Regions from separate parts of the Rhizobium sp. LARHSG275 genome, predicted to be linked through region 2. Evidence: riboswitches for the same ligand, from Rfam matches in the RefSeq annotation. Region 2 holds a riboswitch; the other holds the start of a gene.

Region 1 (10,007 bases), on a different contig from region 2:
GTCGTCCTGCGGCATAAGGTGCCGTCCGGCAGCCGGGGATATTGCCGATCGTAATGGCGACAAGGAAAAGTCATATGTCTCGCAAGCCCCATTCCCGTTTTCTCACAGCACTTGCGGCCGGCGGCCTCGTCGCGCTTGCCCTGTCACAAGCCGCACAGGCGCAAGACGCCCAGCGCATTCGTGTTCGCGGCGCAATCGAAAGCCTCAGCGGCGATACGCTCGTCGTCAGGACGCGCGAGGGCAACGATGCGACGGTCGCGCTGAAAGCCGGCTGGAAGGTCGGCGGTATCAAAAAAGCGTCCGTCGAGGATATCAAACCCGGCGATTTCGTCGGCGTCGCCTCGTTTCCGAAGGGCACGGGCCCGGACGGAGCGATCGAGGTGCTGATCTTTCCGGCGTCGATGAAGGGAACCGGTGAGGGCAACCGTCCCTGGGATGCGCAGCGGAACAGCCAGATGACGAACGCGACCGTCAGCAACGCCGTCAAATCCGTCGACGGCCACACGATCACGTTGACCTATGAGGGCAAGGAAAAGACTATCTCGATTGCCGATGGCACACCGATCGTGACGTTGGCGCCTGCGACCAAGGATGATCTGAAGCCCGGCGCCGGCGTTGTCGTCACTGGCGAGAAGGGGGCGGACGGCAGCATCTCCGCCAGCCAGATCGCCGTCGGCCTCAACGGCGTCATACCACCCATGTGACGGATGCGCTGCGCATCTTTGTTTTACGCATCGCCGTTAGACCGAATCGCTAGATTCCCTGGTGCCGCACGTCTTTTCAGACGGGCAAAGGGCGCTGCAACGCCGGTAGCAGCGGCGTTTTACAGCGCCGGCGCGGGGACGGCGGCAGCGCCGGCACTGGCGCTGGCGCCGGCTTGGACGACAGGCGGCGATTCCTCGGATTTTGACGGCAGCGCCTGCAGATGCAGCACGCGCGGCTTCAGTGCCTCGAGATAGGCCTCGGAGCGGCCGATATAGATCATGCTGCTTTCAGGCATGGAGGTGAGCAGTTTGGCCATTGTTTCCTGCCATTCCGGCTCCATGCCTTCCAGGACTTCCTCGAAGATGACCCAGCGGGGGCGCACGAGCAGCAGGCGCGCAAAGCCAATCGCCTTCTGTTCGTCGCTGTCGAGCAGCTTGTCCCAGCGGGCACGGGTATCGAGCCTTGCGACCAGCGAATGCAGGCCGGCCTTTTCGAGGGCCGCCTCGACGGCCGCTTTCTCGTATTTCTCCGGGCTTTCGGGAAAGGCCAACGCCTCGCGCAGCGAACCGCCGGGAACGTAGGCAACCTGCGGAACGAACACCATATCGTCGATCGGCGGCAGACCCATCGTGCCGCTGCCGCACGGCCAGAGGCCGGCCATCGCCTGGAACAGCAGCTTGCGGTTGACGCTGTGATCGCCGTTGATCATGATCTTGTCGCCGGCCTTGATCACGACATCGGTTTCAAGCAGGCGGAAACCGCCGCATTCATCGATGTCTTCGCCGATCTTAGCGACGATCACCACATCCTTCAGCGTCAGCGTGCCGGGCGCGGCATTTTCATAGGCAATGCTGTTCTTCAGGTTGAAGTCCTCTTCCATCTCGACCAGCGCCTGGCGGAAATCGGTGACGCGCATCAGCGTGGCACGCCATTCGGCGATCGGGCCGAAATTGGCAACGTACCAGCGCAGCGCCGTGTTGACCTGATTGAAGGCGCCGACGGACATCATCAGCTGGCCGAGGGTGAGGCCGCCGGAAAAATAGGCGGGGGCGGCAACGATGATCGGGATGACGATCACCAGCCAGCCGTAGCCGGCCGAAACCCAGGTGAGGTTGGTATTGGCCATGGCGAGCCGCTTGACGACCCTCAGCACCGAACTGATATCGGTGTTGATGCGCCGGCGCTCGTTTTCCTCGCCGCGGGCAACGGTGATTGCCGGCATGTTTTCGTTGGCGTGCATCAGCGTGAAGCGAAGCTCGGCCTCTTTCGAAAAACGATCGGCATTGAGCTTCACTAGCTTGCGGCCGACGACCTGGCTGAGCACCGAGGCGGAAGCGGCATAGAAAATCGCCGCCCAGACCATGTAGCCCGGAATGGAGAAGCTGTGGCCGCTGATGCGGAAGATGAAGCCGCTCGAAAGCTCCCAGAGCACGCCGATGAAGCTCACCAGGAGAATGGTCGACTGCAGCAGGCCGAGAACCAGCCCTGTCGTGCTTTCGGCGAGGTTGCGGGAATCCTCGTGCAGACGCTGGTCCGGATTGACGCCGATCAGGCCGCTGGAAGCGAGCCGCAGCGCCCGCTTGCGCTTCAGCCACTGGTCGACGAGATCGCGCGACAAGCCTTCGCGCATATAGAGCGCCGTCATCTGGTTCAGCCAGGCCTGCAGCACGTTGAGCAGCAGCAGTGTGCCGGCGATCATCGCGAAGATTTCGAGCTGGTGGAAGAATTCGCCGAGGTCGCGGCGCTCCAGCGAATCATAGAAGGGAGCATTCCACTCGTTCAAAATCACCTGGCCATAGGATGTCGCCAGGATGACGAGGATCAGCACCGTCGCCAGAAACAGCACCTTGCCACGCACTTCCGAATTCCAGAATGCTGAGAACATGACGCCGAGGCGATATGTCAGGCTGAGATCATACCCTACCCTATCCTGCCTTCGGATGCCCGGCCCCCTCTCGATTTTATCTGCCATTACGCTTTTCCACACCGCCCATGCTCCCATTAATAACATGGTGGCGTTACCGGTCTATCAACAGATTCTATCAGTCATTAAAGTGTGATGATGCTTGCATGAGTCTCTCCTGCATGCATTCGCCAGTTGATTCGCAATTCGACTGGGTCTAATTAAGGCCTCCGTGGTGATTTGGCCGGCCGGCTTGCAGCCACGTTAAAAAAGTCGCTAAAGGGCCGCGTGCGGACCGGTAGCGATTTTTGTCGCCGCCGGTTTTTGTTTTTGATCGAGTGACCGCAATGCCCATCAAGATCCCCGATACGCTGCCCGCCTTCGAAACCCTGGTTCAGGAGGGCGTGCGGGTGATGACCGAGACGTTGGCGATCCGTCAGGATATTCGGCCGTTGCAGATCGGGCTGCTCAACCTCATGCCGAACAAGATCAAGACCGAGCTGCAGATGGCCCGCCTGGTCGGCGCCTCGCCGCTGCAGGTGGAGCTGTCGCTCATCCGCATCGGCGGCCACAAGGCGAAGAATACGTCCGAGGACCATCTGCTTGCCTTCTACCAGACCTGGGAGGAGGTAAAGCACCGCAAGTTCGACGGCTTCATCATCACCGGGGCGCCGATCGAGCTTTTGCCGTATGAGGACGTCACCTATTGGGCGGAGATGCAGGAGATTCTCGACTGGACGGAAACGAATGTCCATTCGACGATGAACGTCTGCTGGGGCGCGATGGCGGCGATCTATCATTTTCACGGCGTTCCGAAATACGAGCTGAAAGAGAAGGCCTTCGGCGTCTACCGCCATCGGAACCTGAAACCTTCCTCGATCTATCTCAACGGCTTTTCCGACAATTTCGAAGTGCCGGTGTCGCGCTGGACCGAAGTGCGCCGCGCCGATATCGAAAAATCCGAAAGTCTGGAGATCCTGATGGAATCAGCCGAGATGGGCGTGTGCCTCGTGCACGAGAAGCGGGGCCGGCGGCTCTACATGTTCAACCATGTCGAATATGATTCCACCTCGCTTTCCGACGAATATTTCCGCGACGTCAACGCCGGCGTGCCGATCAAGATGCCACACAATTACTTCCCCCATAACGATCCGGCGCTTGCGCCGCAGAACCGCTGGCGCAGCCATGCGCATCTCCTGTTCGGCAACTGGATCAACGAAATCTATCAGACGACGCCCTTTGATGTGGAAGAGATCGGCACGGATCTCTGACCGTTGCCGATCGCGCCGCGAGCCGATGCCACTGCCTCGATGCTGCGGCTTTTCTTTCCGATCCATCGGTTGCGGATCGAAGCAAATGCGGGCAGGTTCCTGTCCTGAAGCCTACAGCACCGCGCGTCTTCGTTGGACGTGCAATGCACATGTTGAATCGCTGCAAATTCCTCAAATCGGTTCCGAATTGAGGAATTTGCAGCAGAGATAGAATGGACGGTCGATCATGTCGGATAAGTTGGAGCGGGACGTTTTCGGGCGAACGAAGGCGGGCGAGACCGTCTATCGGGTCGAGATCAAAGGCGGCGGGCTGACGGCCAAGATCATCAGCTGGGGTGCGGTCATCCAGGATCTGCGCCTCGAGGGACATGACGCGCCGCTGCAGCTCGGCTTCGACGATTTCGACAGCTACCCGCTCTATTCGTCCTACTTCGGCGCAACGCCAGGCCGCTGCGCCAACCGCGTCGGCGGCGGCAGGTTCACGCTTGACGGCAAGGACTATCAGCTCGAGCCGAATGAAAACGGCGTCACGCATCTGCATGGCGGCAGCGACAATATCGCCAAACGCAACTGGACGATCGTCGAGCATGACGTCGACCGCGTGGTGCTGAAGATCGTCGATCCGGATGGCCGCGCCGGCTATCCCGGCAATTGCACCATCCAGGCGACTTTCTGGGTGCATGGCAACGGTGAACTGTCGATCATCTACGAATCGACCAGCGACCAGCCGACGCTCGCCAATGTCTGCCAGCACGCCTATTTCAACCTCGACGGCCGCGAAGATGCGCTTGGCCATGACATCATGATAGCCGCCGATCATTATCTGCCGACCGATGAAAAGCAGGTGCCGACCGGTGAGATCCGTCCCGTCGAGGGCACGGAATTCGATTTCCGCGAGATGGCGCCGATGAAGCGTTTCGTCGGCAGTGAACAAGCGTTTTACGACCATAATTTCTGCCTGTCGGGCGAGCGTACCGCCAAGCGGAGCGTCGCGCTTGCCCGCAGCCTTTATTCCGGTGTGTCGCTGGAAGTGCGCAGCACGGAGCCAGGCGTGCAGTTCTATGCCGGCTTCAAGCTCGATGTCGCGGCTCCCGGCATCGGCGGGCGCAAATACGGCCCGTTCGCCGGCTTCTGCCTGGAGACGCAGGTCTGGCCGGATGCCATCAATCACCAAGGTTTTCCGAATGCAGTGCTGCGCCCCGGCGAAGTGCTGCGCCAGGAGACGGATTATATCTTCACCAAGAACTGAGCATCCTCCAGCGCCGCGCGTTCTAAACGCGCGGCGCTACCGACGCACGACTGTCAAATTCGAGCGCTATAAAACCCTTGCTGGTCCGCCGGCGAGGGTTTTTTCGTTGCATGTTCGATTCTACCTTGCCGATTGGTTCTATATAGGTTCTATTGTTGGCCTATGGATAGAACCAGTCTGATAGCGGAACTGAACAGCCGCGGCCTGCGTGACGAGGCGCTGACCGGGCCGCTCTACAAGCGGCTGGCGCAGACACTGACCGGCCTCATTCAGGAAGGGCTGCTGAAGCCCGGCACGGCACTCCCGGGCGAGCGCGACCTTGCCGAGGCTCTGAAGCTCGGCCGTGTCACTGTGCGCACTGCCTATCGCGATCTGATGGCATCCGGCGCACTGGAATCGCGCCACGGAAGCGGTACTTTCGTATCGAGCAGGGTGGAGCGCATGGAACAGTCGCTGTGGCGGCTTTCCTCCTTTTCCGCCGACATGCGCTCGCGCGGGCGTCTGCCGGCCGCACGGATATTGTCGCGGGCGGTCAATACGCCATCGCCGGAGGAATCCTTCCTGCTCGGCCTCGGCGGCGACGAGCCGGTGCTGAGGCTCGACCGCTTGCGCCTTGCCGACGGACTGCCGCTGGCGATCGAACGCGCCGTGGTGCCGATCAAGTTCCTGGAGCACGATGCCGGCGGCGAGGGATCGCTCTACGATGCGCTGACGGCCAGCGGCCACAGGCCCGTGCGCGCGCTGCAGCGGCTGACCGCGGTCACGCTCGACCCATCCTCCGCCGCAATCCTGAACGTCAAATCAGGCGCGCCGGCGCTTCTGATCGAACGTGTCTCGCGCCTGGAAGACCAGCGCGTCGTCGAATACACTCGCTCGCATTATCGCGGCGATGCTTATGATTTCGTTGCCGAATTGAGAATCGGAGATGACCTATGAATGACAACCAGTCACTGATGCTGCAAGAAGCCGGTCAATCGCCGGAGGTGGTGGCCACGCTGCTCGAAAAGGAAAAACCGGTCTTTGCCGAGATCGCCCGGCTGTTTTCGTCCGCCCGCCCGAGTGTGGTGACGACGGCGGCGCGCGGCTCCTCGGACCACGCCGCCACCTTCTTCAAATACCTCTTCGAGATCACCTGTGGCGTTCCGGTCGCCTCGGTCGGTCCGTCGATCGCTTCCGTTTATGGTGCGGCGCTGCATCTGAAGGGCGGCGTGCATTTCACCGTCTCGCAGTCGGGTGCCAGCCCCGACATCGTCGCGCTGCAGGATGCGGCGAAGAAGGGCGGAGCAACGACGATCGCCGTCGTCAACGTCACCGACAGCCCGCTTGCGAAACAGGCCGATATTGTTCTCGGTCTCAATGCCGGCGCGGAAAAGAGTGTCGCGGCGACAAAATCCTTCATCGCCTCGGTCGCCGCCCTTTCCGGCGTGACGGCTGCGATCGGCGGTGGATCCGATCTGCAGGCCGCGCTCGGCAAGCTGCCGGAGGCACTGTCGGCGACCGCGGGGATCGACACGGCGGCAGCCGAAGAGGTGCTCTTCAACGCGACCTCGCTTTATACGGCCGGCCGCGGCCCGGCTTTCGCGATCGCTCTCGAAGCGGCGCTGAAGGCCAAGGAAACCTCCGGCCTGCATGCCGAAGCCTTTTCGCTGGCGGAATTGATGCATGGCCCGATGCGCCTGGTGCAGCCGGGCTTCCCGATCGTCGCCTTTGCGCCCGACGATGCGGCCTTCGCCAACAATGTCCAGGCGCTGGAACGCCTGCAGAAGCTCGGCGCCACCACCGTCGGCTTCTCGGCACAACCGCTCTCCGGCGTCCATCTGCGCGTGCCGACGACGGGCAACGGCCTCGTCGATCCGCTGGTGTCGCTGCTCGTCTATTACCGGCTGATCGAGTCGGTGACGCGCCGCAAAGGCTTCGATCCCGACAAGCCGGCAAACCTGCTCAAGGTGACGGAGACGGTCTGATGGTCCGCAAGATCTTCCTCGGTGCTCGCATCTTCGACGGCGAGCGCTTCCATGACGACAAGGCCCTCATCGTTGCCGGCGGCCGCGTCGAAGCGATCATCGCCAGAAATGATCTGCCGGACGGCGAGGTGGTGACGCTTGCCGGCGGGGTTCTGTCGGCCGGTTTCATCGATGCGCAGGTCAATGGCGGCGCCGGGCGGATGCTGAACGACGAGCCTTCCACCACCTCGATGGACATCATCGCCCGGGGGCACCGATCCTATGGCACGACGTCGCTGCTGCCGACGCTGATCACCGATACATCAGAGGCCTCCATTGCCGCCATCGACGCGGCCAAGGCGGCAGTGAAAGCCAACCGCGGCGTCGCCGGTCTGCATCTGGAAGGCCCGCATCTGGCGCCTGCGCGCAAGGGCGCGCATCTGGCCGAATTGATGCGGCCGGTGGAGGGCCGCGACGTCAAGGCCTTCATCCGGGCGCGCGAGGCGATCGGCACGCTGCTCGTCACCATGGCCGCCGAGCAGGTGACGGTTGCCCAGGTGCGTGAGCTTGCGGAGGCCGGCGTCACCGTCAGCATCGGCCATTCCGATTGTTCGAGCGAGGCGGCGGAGGAACGTTTCGATGCCGGCGCACGGGGCGTCACGCATCTCTTCAACGCCATGAGCCAATTGGGACACCGTGCGCCTGGCCTCGTCGGCGCGGCGATCGATCATCCCTCGATCTGGTGCGGCATCATCGCCGACGGCCATCATGTCGATCCGAAGGCCCTGCGCACGGCGCTTCGTGCCAAACGCGGCGAAGGCAAGCTGTTTTTCGTCACCGACGCGATGTCGCTCGTCGGATCGGAGAAGGATTCGTTCACGCTGAACGGACGCACCGTCCGGCGCGAAAGGGGCGGTTTCTGCTCGAAGCTAGTGCTTTCCGACGGCACGTTGGCCGGTTCCGACGTCGACATGATCTCGACGATCCGTTACGGCGTCACCTATCTGGACCTGACGCTCGCCGAGGCCTTGCGTATGGCGACCCTTTATCCCGCGCGGTTCCTCAGGCTTGCCGATCGCGGCCATCTCTCGCCGGGCGCGCGTGCCGATCTCGTGCATCTCACCGATGCGCTTGCCGTCAGCGCCACCTGGCTCAGCGGCGAAGCGGCCTGAAATCAAGGATAAGCCGGATGACCGACATTACCGATGCCTATTTCTCCAATCTGATCGGCCGGCTGGAAGAACTGAAGCAGACGCTTGCCCAGCCGATGGCGCAGGCAGCAGCCGTCATCCTCGATGCTGCCCGCGGCGACAAGCGTGTCTATGTCTTCGGCACCGGCCATTCGCATATGCTGGCGGAAGAGGTGCACTATCGTGCCGGCGGGCTCGCCTTCACCGTGCCGGTACTCGTCGGCTCGGCCATGTTGCATGAGGGTGCAGTCATCAGTTCGGTCTATGAGCGCACGCAGGGCCTGGTGCGGCCGATGCTGGAGCGTTACGGCATGCAGCCGGGCGATGTCATCATCATCGCCTCCAATTCGGGCGTGAACGCCGCACCGATCGAGGCCGCCGACTATGCGCGCGAAATCGGCGCAAAGGTGATTGCCATCACTTCGATCGCCTATTCCTCAGCGATTGCCAATGGCCGCCGGCGGCTCGCCGACGTGGCCGATGTGGTGCTCGACAACGGGCTGCCACCGGGTGACGCCGTTGTCGATCTCGAAGGCACGGGACTTCGGGTCGGGCCAGTCTCGACGGCGGTCGGGGTGACGGTCATCAATGCGATCTTCGCAGAGGTCGCTTCGGAGCTTTCGAAATCCGGCGATGCGCCGATTTATCTCAGCGCCAACATGCCGGGTGCCGCCGAGATCAACCAGAAGCTCGTCAAGAAATACCGGCCGCGCAACCCGCATCTCTAGGGCAATTCCAGCAAAAGTGCGTAGCGGTTTTGCGTCCGGAATTGCGTGAAAACAAAGAGATAGAGCATGATGCCGAAAAGTGTGTGCGGTTTTCGCGCGACATCATGCCCCGATTATTTAATTGAGACGGCGGAAAAAAAGGCCGGCGCGAGCCGGCCTCTCCGATAGGCTGAAACCAGGATCAGTCCTTGGCGCGTTCGACGTAGGAATTGTCTTCCGTGGCGATGACGACGCGGGTGCCGGCATTGATGTGCGGCGGCACCATGGCGCGCACGCCGTTCGACAAAATCGCCGGCTTATAGGAGGACGATGCCGTTTGGCCTTTGACGACCGGTTCCGTCTCCATGATTTCGAGCGTGACGTGGCGCGGCAGTTGGAGCGCCAGCGCAATGCCTTCATGCATCGAGAGGATGCAGGACATGCCTTCCTGCAGATAGGCCTTGTCGTCACCCATCGTGTCGACATCGACGACCACCTGATCGTAGGTCGCCGGGTTCATGAAGTGGAAGCCTTCGCCGTCTTCATAGAGAAACTGGAAGGAGACGTCTTCGACGAAGGCGCGCTCGACCTGTTCGGTGGTGCGCCAGCGCTCGGAAACCTTCACGCCGTCGACGATGCGGCGCATATCGACCTGGGTGACCGGCGTGCCCTTGCCCGGATGAAAGTTCTGGGCGGTGAGAACGACGTAGAGCTTGCCGTCGACATCGAGAACGTTGCCCTTGCGGACCGAAGAGGCGATGACCTTGACCATAAGACTTCCTTGTAACTCGGCTTTCGGCGTCGTAGATGACTGGCGAGACGCCCCGAAGACGCAAATGTTTTTCTTTGGGGCGCAACTAACCTAAAATCCGGGAAATAGCCACCCCCAATACCGGCTTCTCCGGCGAAGAAAGCTTGGAATGAACTCTTCGGCGAAAGCGTCCCCTTGGTGGACCCCGTCCGTGCATGCCGACCGCCGTCCGTTCCTGGTCGGGCGCAACGCAATCCAGGCGGCGTTGCGCGGGTTTTTTGTGCGCGA
Region 2 (10,007 bases):
GGCGCACGCGGTGCAAGGAAGGCAATCTCGCCTTCTTCTACGACCACTACGGCTACAGCCGCTACGATTTCGTGGCGCAACTCGATGCGGATCATGTTCCCGCGCCCGACTATCTCTTCCACATGCTGCGTCCGTTCGCCGATCCAAAGGTCGGCTATGTCTCGGCCCCCAGCATTTGCGACAAGAACGCTTCCGAAAGCTGGTCGGCACGTGGAAGGCTCTATGCCGAAGCCAGCATGCATGGCTCGCTCCAAGCCGGTTACAACGGCGGCCTGGCGCCGCTGTGCATAGGGTCGCATTACGCGGTACGCACCGTCGCCCTCCAACAGATCGGCGGCCTCGGTCCGGAGTTGGCTGAAGACCATTCGACGACATTGATGATGAATGCCGGCGGCTGGCGGGGTGTGCATGCGCTGGATGCCATCGCCCATGGCGACGGCCCCAGAACCTTCAGCGATCTCGTCACGCAGGAATTCCAGTGGTCGCGCAGCCTGGTCATGGTGCTGCTGCGGTACTCGCCGAGCCTCGTCGGCCGGCTGCCGCCCCGGCTCAAGTTCCAGTTCCTCTTTTCGCAACTCTGGTATCCGCTTTTTGCGTTCTTCATGTTGCTCATGTTTGCGTTGCCGATCATCGCACTCGTGCGCGGCCAGAATTTCGTGACGGTGACCTATCCCGATTTCCTGGCGCATTTCGCACCGCTTTCTATCGCTCTCGTGGTGATGGCTTATCGCTGGCGCGCCAGCAGCTCGTTCCGCCCCTACGACGCCAAGATCCTGAGCTGGGAATGCATGCTCTTTCTCTTTGCGCGCTGGCCCTGGGCGCTGGCCGGCACGCTGGCTGCGGTGCACGATTTTGTGACAGGCTCCTTCGTCGATTTCCGCGTCACGCCGAAAGGGCGGTCCGAAGTCGATCTGCTGCCGGTGCGTGTCCTGGCGCCCTACGCTTTACTGGCGCTCATGGCGGTATTGCCCGCCCTGGCAATCGGCCATGCCGGTGCCTCCAAGGGGGGTTACTTCTTCACCATCCTGAACGCGGCAATCTACTGCGCGCTGCTGTTGGTCATCGTCGGGCGCCATTCGAAGGAAAATACCGTTGCGGCGGCCCCGCGCTTCTACCGTCCGGCGATGGCGACCGCGCTGCTTGCGCTCGTCGCGCTGCCGGGGCTTGCAACCATCATGCGCGGAAAGGATGCGGCCGAGGCACTCGCCTGGGGCAGCGGCCGCCTTCAGCTGTTCGAAGAGCGCTATGCCGTCTCCGGTGCAGGCTTGGGCGGGACCGCCCTGCGCACAATCTTCTTCAAACCACGATGGATTTCCGATCCGGAGGAGATCCAACTGAGAACGGATGCCGCTCAACCGGAGTTGCGGCCGAGCGTGGAGGAATTACACAATGCATAGCCCATCCAAAATAGCCCGATTGTCGTTAACCGGCCTGCTGCTGTCGGGAGTCGCGGTCCTGCCGCCCGCTCTCGGCAGCTTTGCCGAAGGGCAGCCGCTTGCAATGACGACATCGTCCATTTCGCCGCCGACCAAAATGCCTGTTGTCACGAAGGAGTCGATCACGTTCGGCGCCTATGACCCGCACGGAGATTTAGGCGCCTCGTCCGATTCCAAGATCGAACACCTCTTCCTGCCCTGGGAAGATGTCGATCTGCGCACCCTCGCCCTCGCCGACGATTATGCGCAAGCGCGTGGCCGCACCCTGCTGATCTCGGTCGAGCCTTGGACCTGGTCGAGCGATTGGCGCCAAACCCCGCAGGAACTGCTGCACAGCATCCTCAACGGTTCGCGCGATGCGAACATGGCCGCCGTCTGCTCGACTGCTGCCAAGCTGAAAAGTCCGGTCATCATTCGCTGGGGACAGGAAATGGACGAAACCGACAGTCAGTTCTCCTGGTCGCATTGGCAGGGCGCCGATTATGCCAAGGCCTATCGCCGGATGGTGGAGGTCTGCAAGGACCACCTGAAGACGGCCAAGTACATGTGGTCACCGAAGGGCAATGAGGGGCTTCAAGCCTTTTATCCCGGCAACGATGTCGTCGATCTCATCGGGCTCTCGGTCTTTGGCCTGGAGCAATACGACAGGGACAAGACTGGCCGTGACCAGACGTTTGCCGAGCACCTTGCGCCCGGATACGCCCGTGTCGCCGGTTACGGCAAGGCCATCATGGTTGCCGAACTCGGCTACGAAGGCAGCGATTCCTACGTGCGAAACTGGGCCGAGAGCGTAACGAAACGCTATCCCCAGTTCCCGGCGCTCAGCGCCGTTATCTACTTCAACGACCGCGAAGTCTATCCGTGGCCGGACGGCTATGGCCGCCCCGACTGGCGGGTCGTCCGCGAAAGCATCAATTGAACAAGAAGGAACCTGACCATGTCCATGCTTCAAAAAATGCTCCTGGCCGTGGCCCTGACCAGCGGTATCGCCACGGCCGCATCCGCTGCCGGAACCAATGAGCCTAAGGGGATAGAGACCGCAAAGCCGATGAGCAGCGCGGAAATCTATCGGCTCTACAACCAGAATTCCTGGATGTGGAAAGCCGGCGCCGGCTACTTCTCCACAAAGGCGCGTCGCTTTACCGCCTGGTCTCGGGAAAATGGCTCGCCGTCCTTCGGCACGGGCCGCTGGTTCATCACGGAACCGGGTAAACTCTGCTTCAACGCCGACTGGCACGCCAAGACCGGAACGGCGACGGCAATCACCTGCTTCAGCCACCGCAAGAAGGGCGGCCTGATCTATCAGAAACGCGAACCGGACGGTCAATGGTACGTTTTCAAGAGCGCACCGGCACAAGCCACCGACGAATTCGCAAAGCTTCGCCATGGCGACTACGTGAGTTCTCAATTGGGGGGAATTGAGATGAGCGTCAGTAAGACCAGATAAAGGCGAAGCTAGGGGTTGCGCGCGGCCGAGGCGCCATCTGTATCCTTGTAGGCGCCGATGCCTGCGCGCAACCCTTTTCATAAAAGATCGCGAAGTGCCTTGAAAAGGCGGCGAACGGGCTGAGGGTAAATGGAGCGGGTGAAGGGAATCGAACCCTCGTATTCAGCTTGGGAAGCTGCTGCTCTACCATTGAGCTACACCCGCGATGAAGCGAGATTTCCAACAGATGGGGGCCGCTGTCAAGTCGCGGTCGCCGGGAAGGCTCAGATGCGGAAGTGCTTCGAGAGTTTGAGGCCCTGGGCCTGGTAGTTCGAGCCGAGGCCGGAGCCGTAGAGGCTTGCGGGCTTTTCCTGCATATGTTCGTAGACGAGGCGGCCGACGATCTGGCCGTCTTCGAGGATGAAGGGCACCTCGTGACTGCGGACTTCGAGCACGGCGCGGCTGCCGCGCCCGCCCGCAGGCGCATGGCCGAAGCCCGGATCGAAGAAGCCGGCATAATGGACGCGGAATTCGCCGACCAGCGGATCGAAGGGGGTCATCTCGGCGGCATAGTCCGGCGGCACGTGCACGGCCTCGCGCGAGACGAGGATATAGAACTCGTCGGGATCGAGGATCAGCTCGTTGCGGCCGCGGCTGTGGAGCGGTTCCCAGAAATCGAAGAGGTCGTGCTCGGCCTTCTTGTCGACATCGACGACGGCCGTGTGATGTTTGCCGCGATAACCGATCAGGCCGTCCTTGTCCCCGGCGAGGTCGATCGACAGGGCGATGCCGCCGCCTGATACGTTGGGCAGCTTGCTGGCCACCAGCGTCTCGCTTTCATGCAGCTTCAACAGTTCGGGCTCGCCGAGCAGGGCCTGGCCGACGCGGAAACGGATCTGCGACAGGCGCGAGCCGCGGCGCACGACGATCGGGAAGGTGCGCGGGCTGATTTCGAGATAGAGCGGGCCGGAATAGCCTGCCGGGATCTTGTCGAATTCCTGGGCGTAATCGGTGATGACGCGGGTAAAGATATCGAGGCGCCCGGTCGAGCTCTTCGGGTTGGCCGAGGCCGACATGTCGGCCGGCAACGCTAAGCTCTCCATCAGCGGCACGATGTAGACGCAGCCGGTTTCGAGCACCGCCCCCTCGGAGAGGTCGATCACATGCAGGCTCAGCCGGTCGAGCTTGTCGGACACCAGGTGCGAGGGGCCGGGCATGAAGCTGGCGCGCACGCGAAAAGCCTTGGCGCCCAAGCGCAGATCGAGGCTTGCCGGCTGGATCTGGTCGCGGTCCAGCTCCCGTTCGGAGATCAGACGCCCCGTTTCGAACAGCGCGGAGATCGCGCGATCCGCCAGAATTCCCGTTTCGCGAGCCATCATGCCTCATCCATCATTTGCCGCCGACAAAACCAAACTCGGGGAATTGACGCAAGCAGCTAACAGCAGTATTGCAGAATTATCCCGTGGTGATTTGGCCGGTCGGCTTGCAGCCACGTTAAACAAGTGGCTAAAAAGACCGGGTTGAAACCGGTCTGCTTTTGCGACCGGTTTTTTTGTTATGTGAAGGTGATGGCATGAGCAAGACCTGGCGCCCGGCAACCCAACTCGTCCACGGTGGCACGCTGCGTTCGCAATATGGCGAGACGTCCGAGGCAATCTATCTCACGCAAGGGTTCGTCTACGAGACGTCGGAGGCGGCCGAAGCCCGCTTCAAGGGCGAGACCGAGGGCTTCATCTACGCCCGCTACGGCAGCCCGACCAACGACATGTTCGAAAAGCGCATGTGCATGCTCGAAGGCGCCGAAGACGCCCGCGCCACCGCTTCCGGCATGGCCGCCGTCACCGCGGCGATCCTCTGCCAGCTGAAGGCGGGCGATCATATCGTCGCCGCGCGTGCGCTGTTCGGCTCCTGCCGCTGGGTCGTCGAAACGCTGGCGCCGAAATACGGCATCGACTGCACGCTGATCGACGGCCGGGATCTGGCGAACTGGGAAAAGGCGATCACGCCGAAGACCAAGGTGTTCTTCCTGGAAAGCCCGACCAATCCGACACTCGAAGTGATCGATATCGCAGGCGTCGCCAAGCTCGCCAACCAGATCGGCGCCAAGGTCGTCGTCGACAACGTCTTTGCGACACCGCTCTTCCAGAAGCCCTTGGAGCTCGGCGCCCATATCGTCGTTTATTCCGCCACCAAGCATATTGACGGCCAGGGCCGCTGCCTCGGCGGCGTCGTGCTTTCCGACAAGGAATGGATCGACGAGAACCTGCACGACTATTTCCGCCATACCGGCCCGGCCATGTCGCCGTTCAATGCCTGGACGCTGTTGAAGGGCATCGAGACGCTGCCGCTGCGCGTGCGCCAGCAGACCGAGAATGCGGCAAAGATCGCCGATTTCCTGGCCGAGCAAGGCAAGGTCGCCAAGGTGATCTATCCCGGCCGCAAGGACCATCCGCAGGCCGATATCATCGCCAAGCAGATGACCGGCGGCTCGACGCTGGTCGCCTTCGAACTGAAGGGCGGCAAGGATGCGGCCTTTGCGCTGCAGAATGCGCTCGAGATCGTCAAGATTTCCAACAATCTCGGCGACAGCAAGAGCCTGATCACCCATCCGGCGACGACGACGCACAAGAACCTGACGGAAGAGGCGCGCGCCGAACTCGGTATCTCACCTGGAACGGTCCGCCTTTCGGCCGGTATCGAGGATACCGACGACCTGATCGAGGATTTCGCGCGGGCGCTTGCCAAGGTTTCGGCCTGATCGACAGTCATAACGGCCGGATATCACATGGGGTCCGGCCGGTCCTCACCAAGGTGAGGCCGGGAGGGGAACAAGTTCGTCCGCCGCGGCGTTCCGAAGCGGAATTAACACTGACGATTAGGCTTAACGATCGAAAACCTTTCGGATCACAGCCGTTTCAGCGATGATAACTGTTCCGTTTCTTGACGGACAAAGCCTCTTATAAGATACGGGTAACATATCTTGATTAAGGTGCAAGGCATGTATCGCGCCCTCACAAGAGAGATCGAAGTCGTCGTCGAGCCGTTCTATCTGGAGGAGCAATCCGATCCGGAAGATGATCGCTATGTCTGGGGTTACCGGATCGTCATCAGCAACAATTCCAACATAGCCGTTCGGCTGGTCAATCGTTACTGGAACATCACCGACCAGAACGGCCAGGTGGACGAGGTGACCGGTCCCGGCGTTGTCGGCGAACAGCCGCGGCTCGGTCCCGGCGACACCTACGAATATTCTTCCGGCTGCCCGCTCGATACGCCCTCAGGGCTGATGTTCGGCCATTACCAGATGGAAACGGACGAAGGAGAGATGTTCGATGTCGACATCCCCGCCTTCTCGCTGGATTCGCCTGGGCTGCTGCGTGTGCTTAACTGAGGCGCATCAATTGAGAGGTCATTTTCCGTCAGCGCCACGTTCCTGATGCGTCTTCGACGCCCGGGGCGAAGGGAGATGCCGCAACATCTCGACTCCCTCTTCTCCCCAGCGGGGAGAAGGTGCCCGTAGGGCGGATGAGGGGGCCGGCGAAGCCGGTCTTTCCAACGACCTCCATGCAGGTTTCGGCCGCGATGACATCGTCTCGACCATGTTCAGGGCGGCGGGAACTGGCGTTGCCGCCGGAGTACCGGAATAGGTTTTACGTGAAGGATGTGCCGTGTGGCCCCCTCATCCGCCTGCCGGCACCTTCTCCCCGCTGGGGAGAAGGGACTTGGGGCACCATTCGCGCGAATCAAGCCTATTCGGCCGGCTGAAGCTCGGCCGGCTCGAAGCGGTAGGTGGTCGAGCAGAATTCGCAGGTGACGGCGATTTCGCCGTTTTCCTGGCTGGCTTCGATCTCCTCGGCCGAAAAGCCCTTCAGCACGCCCTTGATCTTGTCGCGCGAGCAGCTGCAGCGGTCGAAGACGGCGCGCGGTTCGTAGACGCGCACGCCACGCTCGTGGAACAGGCGAAACAGCAGCCGTTCGGTGCCGACAAGCGGATCGGTGAGTTCATCGGCGTCGATGGTCTCAACCAGCGAACGGGCTTCAAGCCAGGCGTCGTCCTCGCCATGCGGGCGGCTGCCGGTGTCGCCGTCGCCGCCGTGGAGATCCGGCTGGCGCATCCGCTCCGGCGCTTCCGGCAGGAATTGGGCGACGAGGCCGCCTGCCCGCCAGCGATGGCGCGGCTTGCCGGCATCGTCACGATCGAAGAGCTCGGCCGCGGCAAGGCGGACGCGCGTCGGGATCTGCTCCGACTGGCGGAAATAGACGCCGGCAATTTCTTCCAGCGTCGTGCCGTCGAGCGGAACGATGCCCTGGTAGGGCTGGCTGAACTTGCCCTGGTCGATGGTAAAGGCGAGCACGCCCCTGCCGAGCAATTGCTCCGGCTCGGTTTCGCCTGACTCGATCGCCTTCTTGAGCAGCGCCCGATCGAAACGGGCATAGGCGCGGACATTTTCCGGCGTCGAGAAATCGGCGACGAGAAGATCAACCGGGCCGTCGCCCTTGGTCTGCACCGTGAACTTGCCGTCGAACTTCAGCGAGGTGCCGAGCAGCACCGTCAGCACGACGACTTCGGCAAGCAGCCGAGCAACGGGCGCGGGATAATGATGGCGCTCGAGGATCGCATCGAGCATCGGGCCGAGCTGCACGGCGCGGCCGCGCACATCCAGCCCCTCCACCTGGAAGGGGACGACATGGTCATCGCCGGCGAAATCGAACTGGCCGAGGGCGGCTGCAGCTTCTGCCATGGCTTTCACTCCTAGTTTTCAGAGCGATGGGCCAGCGTGCCCTTCGCTCACGCGGTCGCAAGTTTGTGACTCGCGACGTCCGATTATGGTTCAGATCGCGCCCAGGCACCAAGCAAGAATCGACTTCTGCGCATGAAGACGGTTTTCCGCCTCATCGAAGACCACGGATTGCGGACCGTCGATCACTTCGTCCGTCACTTCCTCACCGCGATGGGCGGGCAGGCAATGCATGAACAATGCATCATTGCCGGCTTTGGCCATCAAGGCCGCGTTGACCTGATAAGGCTGGAAGACATTGTGACCCCGGGCCCGATGTTCCTGATTCATGGAGACCCAGGTATCGGTCACCACGCAATCGACGCCGGCGACCGCACGATCGGCATCATGGCAAAGCATGATTTCGGCGCCCTCATTGCGGGCCCAGTTCAGATAGTGATCCTTTGGCTCCGAGCCAAGGGGTACGGCCATGTTCATGCGGTAGCCGAAACGCGCGGCACCCTCGACCAGCGAATGCAGCACATTGTTGCCGTCGCCGGTCCAGGCGATGGTCTTGCCCTTGATCGGGCCGCGGTGCTCTTCGAAGGTCATGATATCGGCCATGATCTGGCAGGGATGGGTGTCATCCGTCAGCGCATTGATCACAGGCACGGTCGCGTGCTCGGCGAGCTCGACCAGCCGCGAATGCTCGGTGGTGCGGATCATGATCGCATCGACATAGCGCGACAGCACCTTGGCGGTGTCGCCGATCGTCTCGGCGCGGCCAAGCTGCATCTCGGTGCCGGACAGAAAGAGTGTTTCGCCGCCGAGCTGGCGCATGCCGACGTCGAAGGAGACGCGGGTGCGCGTCGACGGCTTCTCGAAGATCATCGCCAGCATCTTGCCGGCGAGCGGCTTATCGCCCTGGCCTGCCTTAAAGGCCTGCTTGCGGGAAAGCGCATCGTTCATGATGGTTCTGAGATCGGCTGATGTGACCGCCGAAAGATCTAGGAAATGTTTAGGGCTCATGTCTTCTTACCTGTGCTGCGCCCGAAGGCGGCAATCTCTTCAAGCCGTCTTCTTGACCTTGGAGGCGCGAATGCTCTCGGCGGCGCGCTCGACGCGGGCCAGACCCTCGCGGGCTTCCTCGGCAGTGACCACGAGCGGCGGAAGAAGGCGGATGACGTTGTCGCCGGCAGGCACGCCGAGCAGATGGGCGGCGCGGATCGCCTGCAGCAGTTCGGCTGAGGGAACGGCGGCCTTGATGCCGAGCAAAAGGCCCTCGCCTCTGATATCCTCGATCACATCGGGATAACGATCCTTCAGCGAAGCGAGGCCCTGGCGGAAGACAAGCGCTACGTCGCGCACATGCTGGAGGAAGCCATCGGCAAGGATGATGTCGAGCACGGCGCTGCCGACGGCCATGGCAAGCGGATTGCCGCCATAGGTCGAGCCATGCGTGCCGGCCTTCATGCCGGAGGCGGCTTCCGACGTGGCAAGGCAGGCGCCGAGCGGGAACCCGCCGCCGATGCCCTTGGCGAGCGCCATGATGTCGGGTGTGATGCCCGACCATTCATGGGCGAAGAGCTTGCCGGTGCGGCCGACGCCGGTCTGGACCTCGTCGAGGATCAACAGCAGATCGTTGTCGTCGCAGAGCTGGCGAAGCGCCTTCATGAACTCGTTGGTGGCAGGGCGCACGCCGCCCTCGCCCTGCACCGGCTCGATGAGGATGGCGGCCGTAGCATCGGTGATCGCGGCGCGAACCGCTTCGATGTCGCCGAAAGCCACCTGATCGAAACCCGGCGCCTTCGGGCCGAAGCCTTCCAGATATTTTTCCTGGCCGCCGGCGGCGATCGTCGCCAGCGTCCGTCCGTGGAAGGCGCCTTCGAAGGTAATGATATGGAAGCGCTCGGGATGACCCTTGGAAAACTGATAGCGGCGCGCCGTCTTGATGGCGCATTCGAGCGCCTCGGCGCCCGAATTGGTGAAGAACACCTTGTCGGCGAAGGTGGCGTCCGTCAGCCGTTTTGCCAGACGCTCCTGGCCGGGGATCTCATAGATGTTCGACAGGTGCCACACCTTGTCGGCCTGCTCCTTCAGTGCGCCCACAACATGCGGATTGCTGTGGCCGACCGAGGTGACGGCGACGCCGGCGCCGAAATCGAGATATCGCTCGCCGCTTTCGGTGATCAGCCATACGCCCTCGCCTCGCTCGAACCGCAGCGGGGCACGAGAATAGGTGTCATAAAGCGGCGCGGCTTCAGCCATGGCGCGATCTCCATCAAAGTTGCCGGGCAATGTCTCCGGCTAAGGAAACCAGGCCCGAAAAATCAAAAATGCCGCCTTGCGGCGGCGAGTGGCACTATTTCCTTTTCGCGCTGCAATGTCAACAAAACGGCGCCCTTAGCGTATGCAGCAAGGGTGTAC

What was found. Region 2 has a riboswitch for S-adenosylmethionine ahead of ACIPSK_RS32430 (O-succinylhomoserine sulfhydrylase). Riboswitches for the same ligand answer to the same signal wherever they lie in the genome.
Region 1: it holds a riboswitch for S-adenosylmethionine, as region 2 does, so the genes downstream of both, metA (homoserine O-acetyltransferase MetA) here and ACIPSK_RS32430 (O-succinylhomoserine sulfhydrylase) in region 2, are expected to answer to the same signal.

Annotation. Positions count from the first base shown of each region.
Region 1 covers NZ_JBIXJN010000027.1:41,887-51,893, reverse strand. The annotation lists gene ACIPSK_RS28775 (DUF5666 domain-containing protein) at 75-704, shown strand; gene ACIPSK_RS28770 (ABC transporter ATP-binding protein/permease) at 824-2,716, opposite strand; SAM riboswitch at 2,831-2,908, shown strand; gene metA (homoserine O-acetyltransferase MetA) at 2,956-3,879, shown strand; gene ACIPSK_RS28760 (aldose epimerase family protein) at 4,106-5,128, shown strand; gene ACIPSK_RS28755 (GntR family transcriptional regulator) at 5,291-6,064, shown strand; gene ACIPSK_RS28750 (SIS domain-containing protein) at 6,061-7,092, shown strand; gene nagA (N-acetylglucosamine-6-phosphate deacetylase) at 7,092-8,243, shown strand; gene ACIPSK_RS28740 (SIS domain-containing protein) at 8,261-8,989, shown strand; gene efp (elongation factor P) at 9,171-9,740, opposite strand; gene epmA (EF-P lysine aminoacylase EpmA) at 9,889-10,007, shown strand, end outside.
Region 2 covers NZ_JBIXJN010000042.1:18,585-28,591, forward strand. The annotation lists gene ACIPSK_RS32405 (glycosyltransferase family 2 protein) at 1-1,397, shown strand, start outside; gene ACIPSK_RS32410 (glycoside hydrolase family 26 protein) at 1,417-2,355, shown strand; gene ACIPSK_RS32415 (DUF995 domain-containing protein) at 2,374-2,883, shown strand; tRNA gene ACIPSK_RS32420 (tRNA-Gly) at 3,014-3,087, opposite strand; gene ACIPSK_RS32425 (2'-deoxycytidine 5'-triphosphate deaminase) at 3,147-4,241, opposite strand; SAM riboswitch at 4,315-4,393, shown strand; gene ACIPSK_RS32430 (O-succinylhomoserine sulfhydrylase) at 4,436-5,620, shown strand; gene apaG (Co2+/Mg2+ efflux protein ApaG) at 5,861-6,253, shown strand; gene ACIPSK_RS32440 (Hsp33 family molecular chaperone) at 6,612-7,604, opposite strand; gene argF (ornithine carbamoyltransferase) at 7,695-8,609, opposite strand; gene ACIPSK_RS32450 (aspartate aminotransferase family protein) at 8,649-9,848, opposite strand.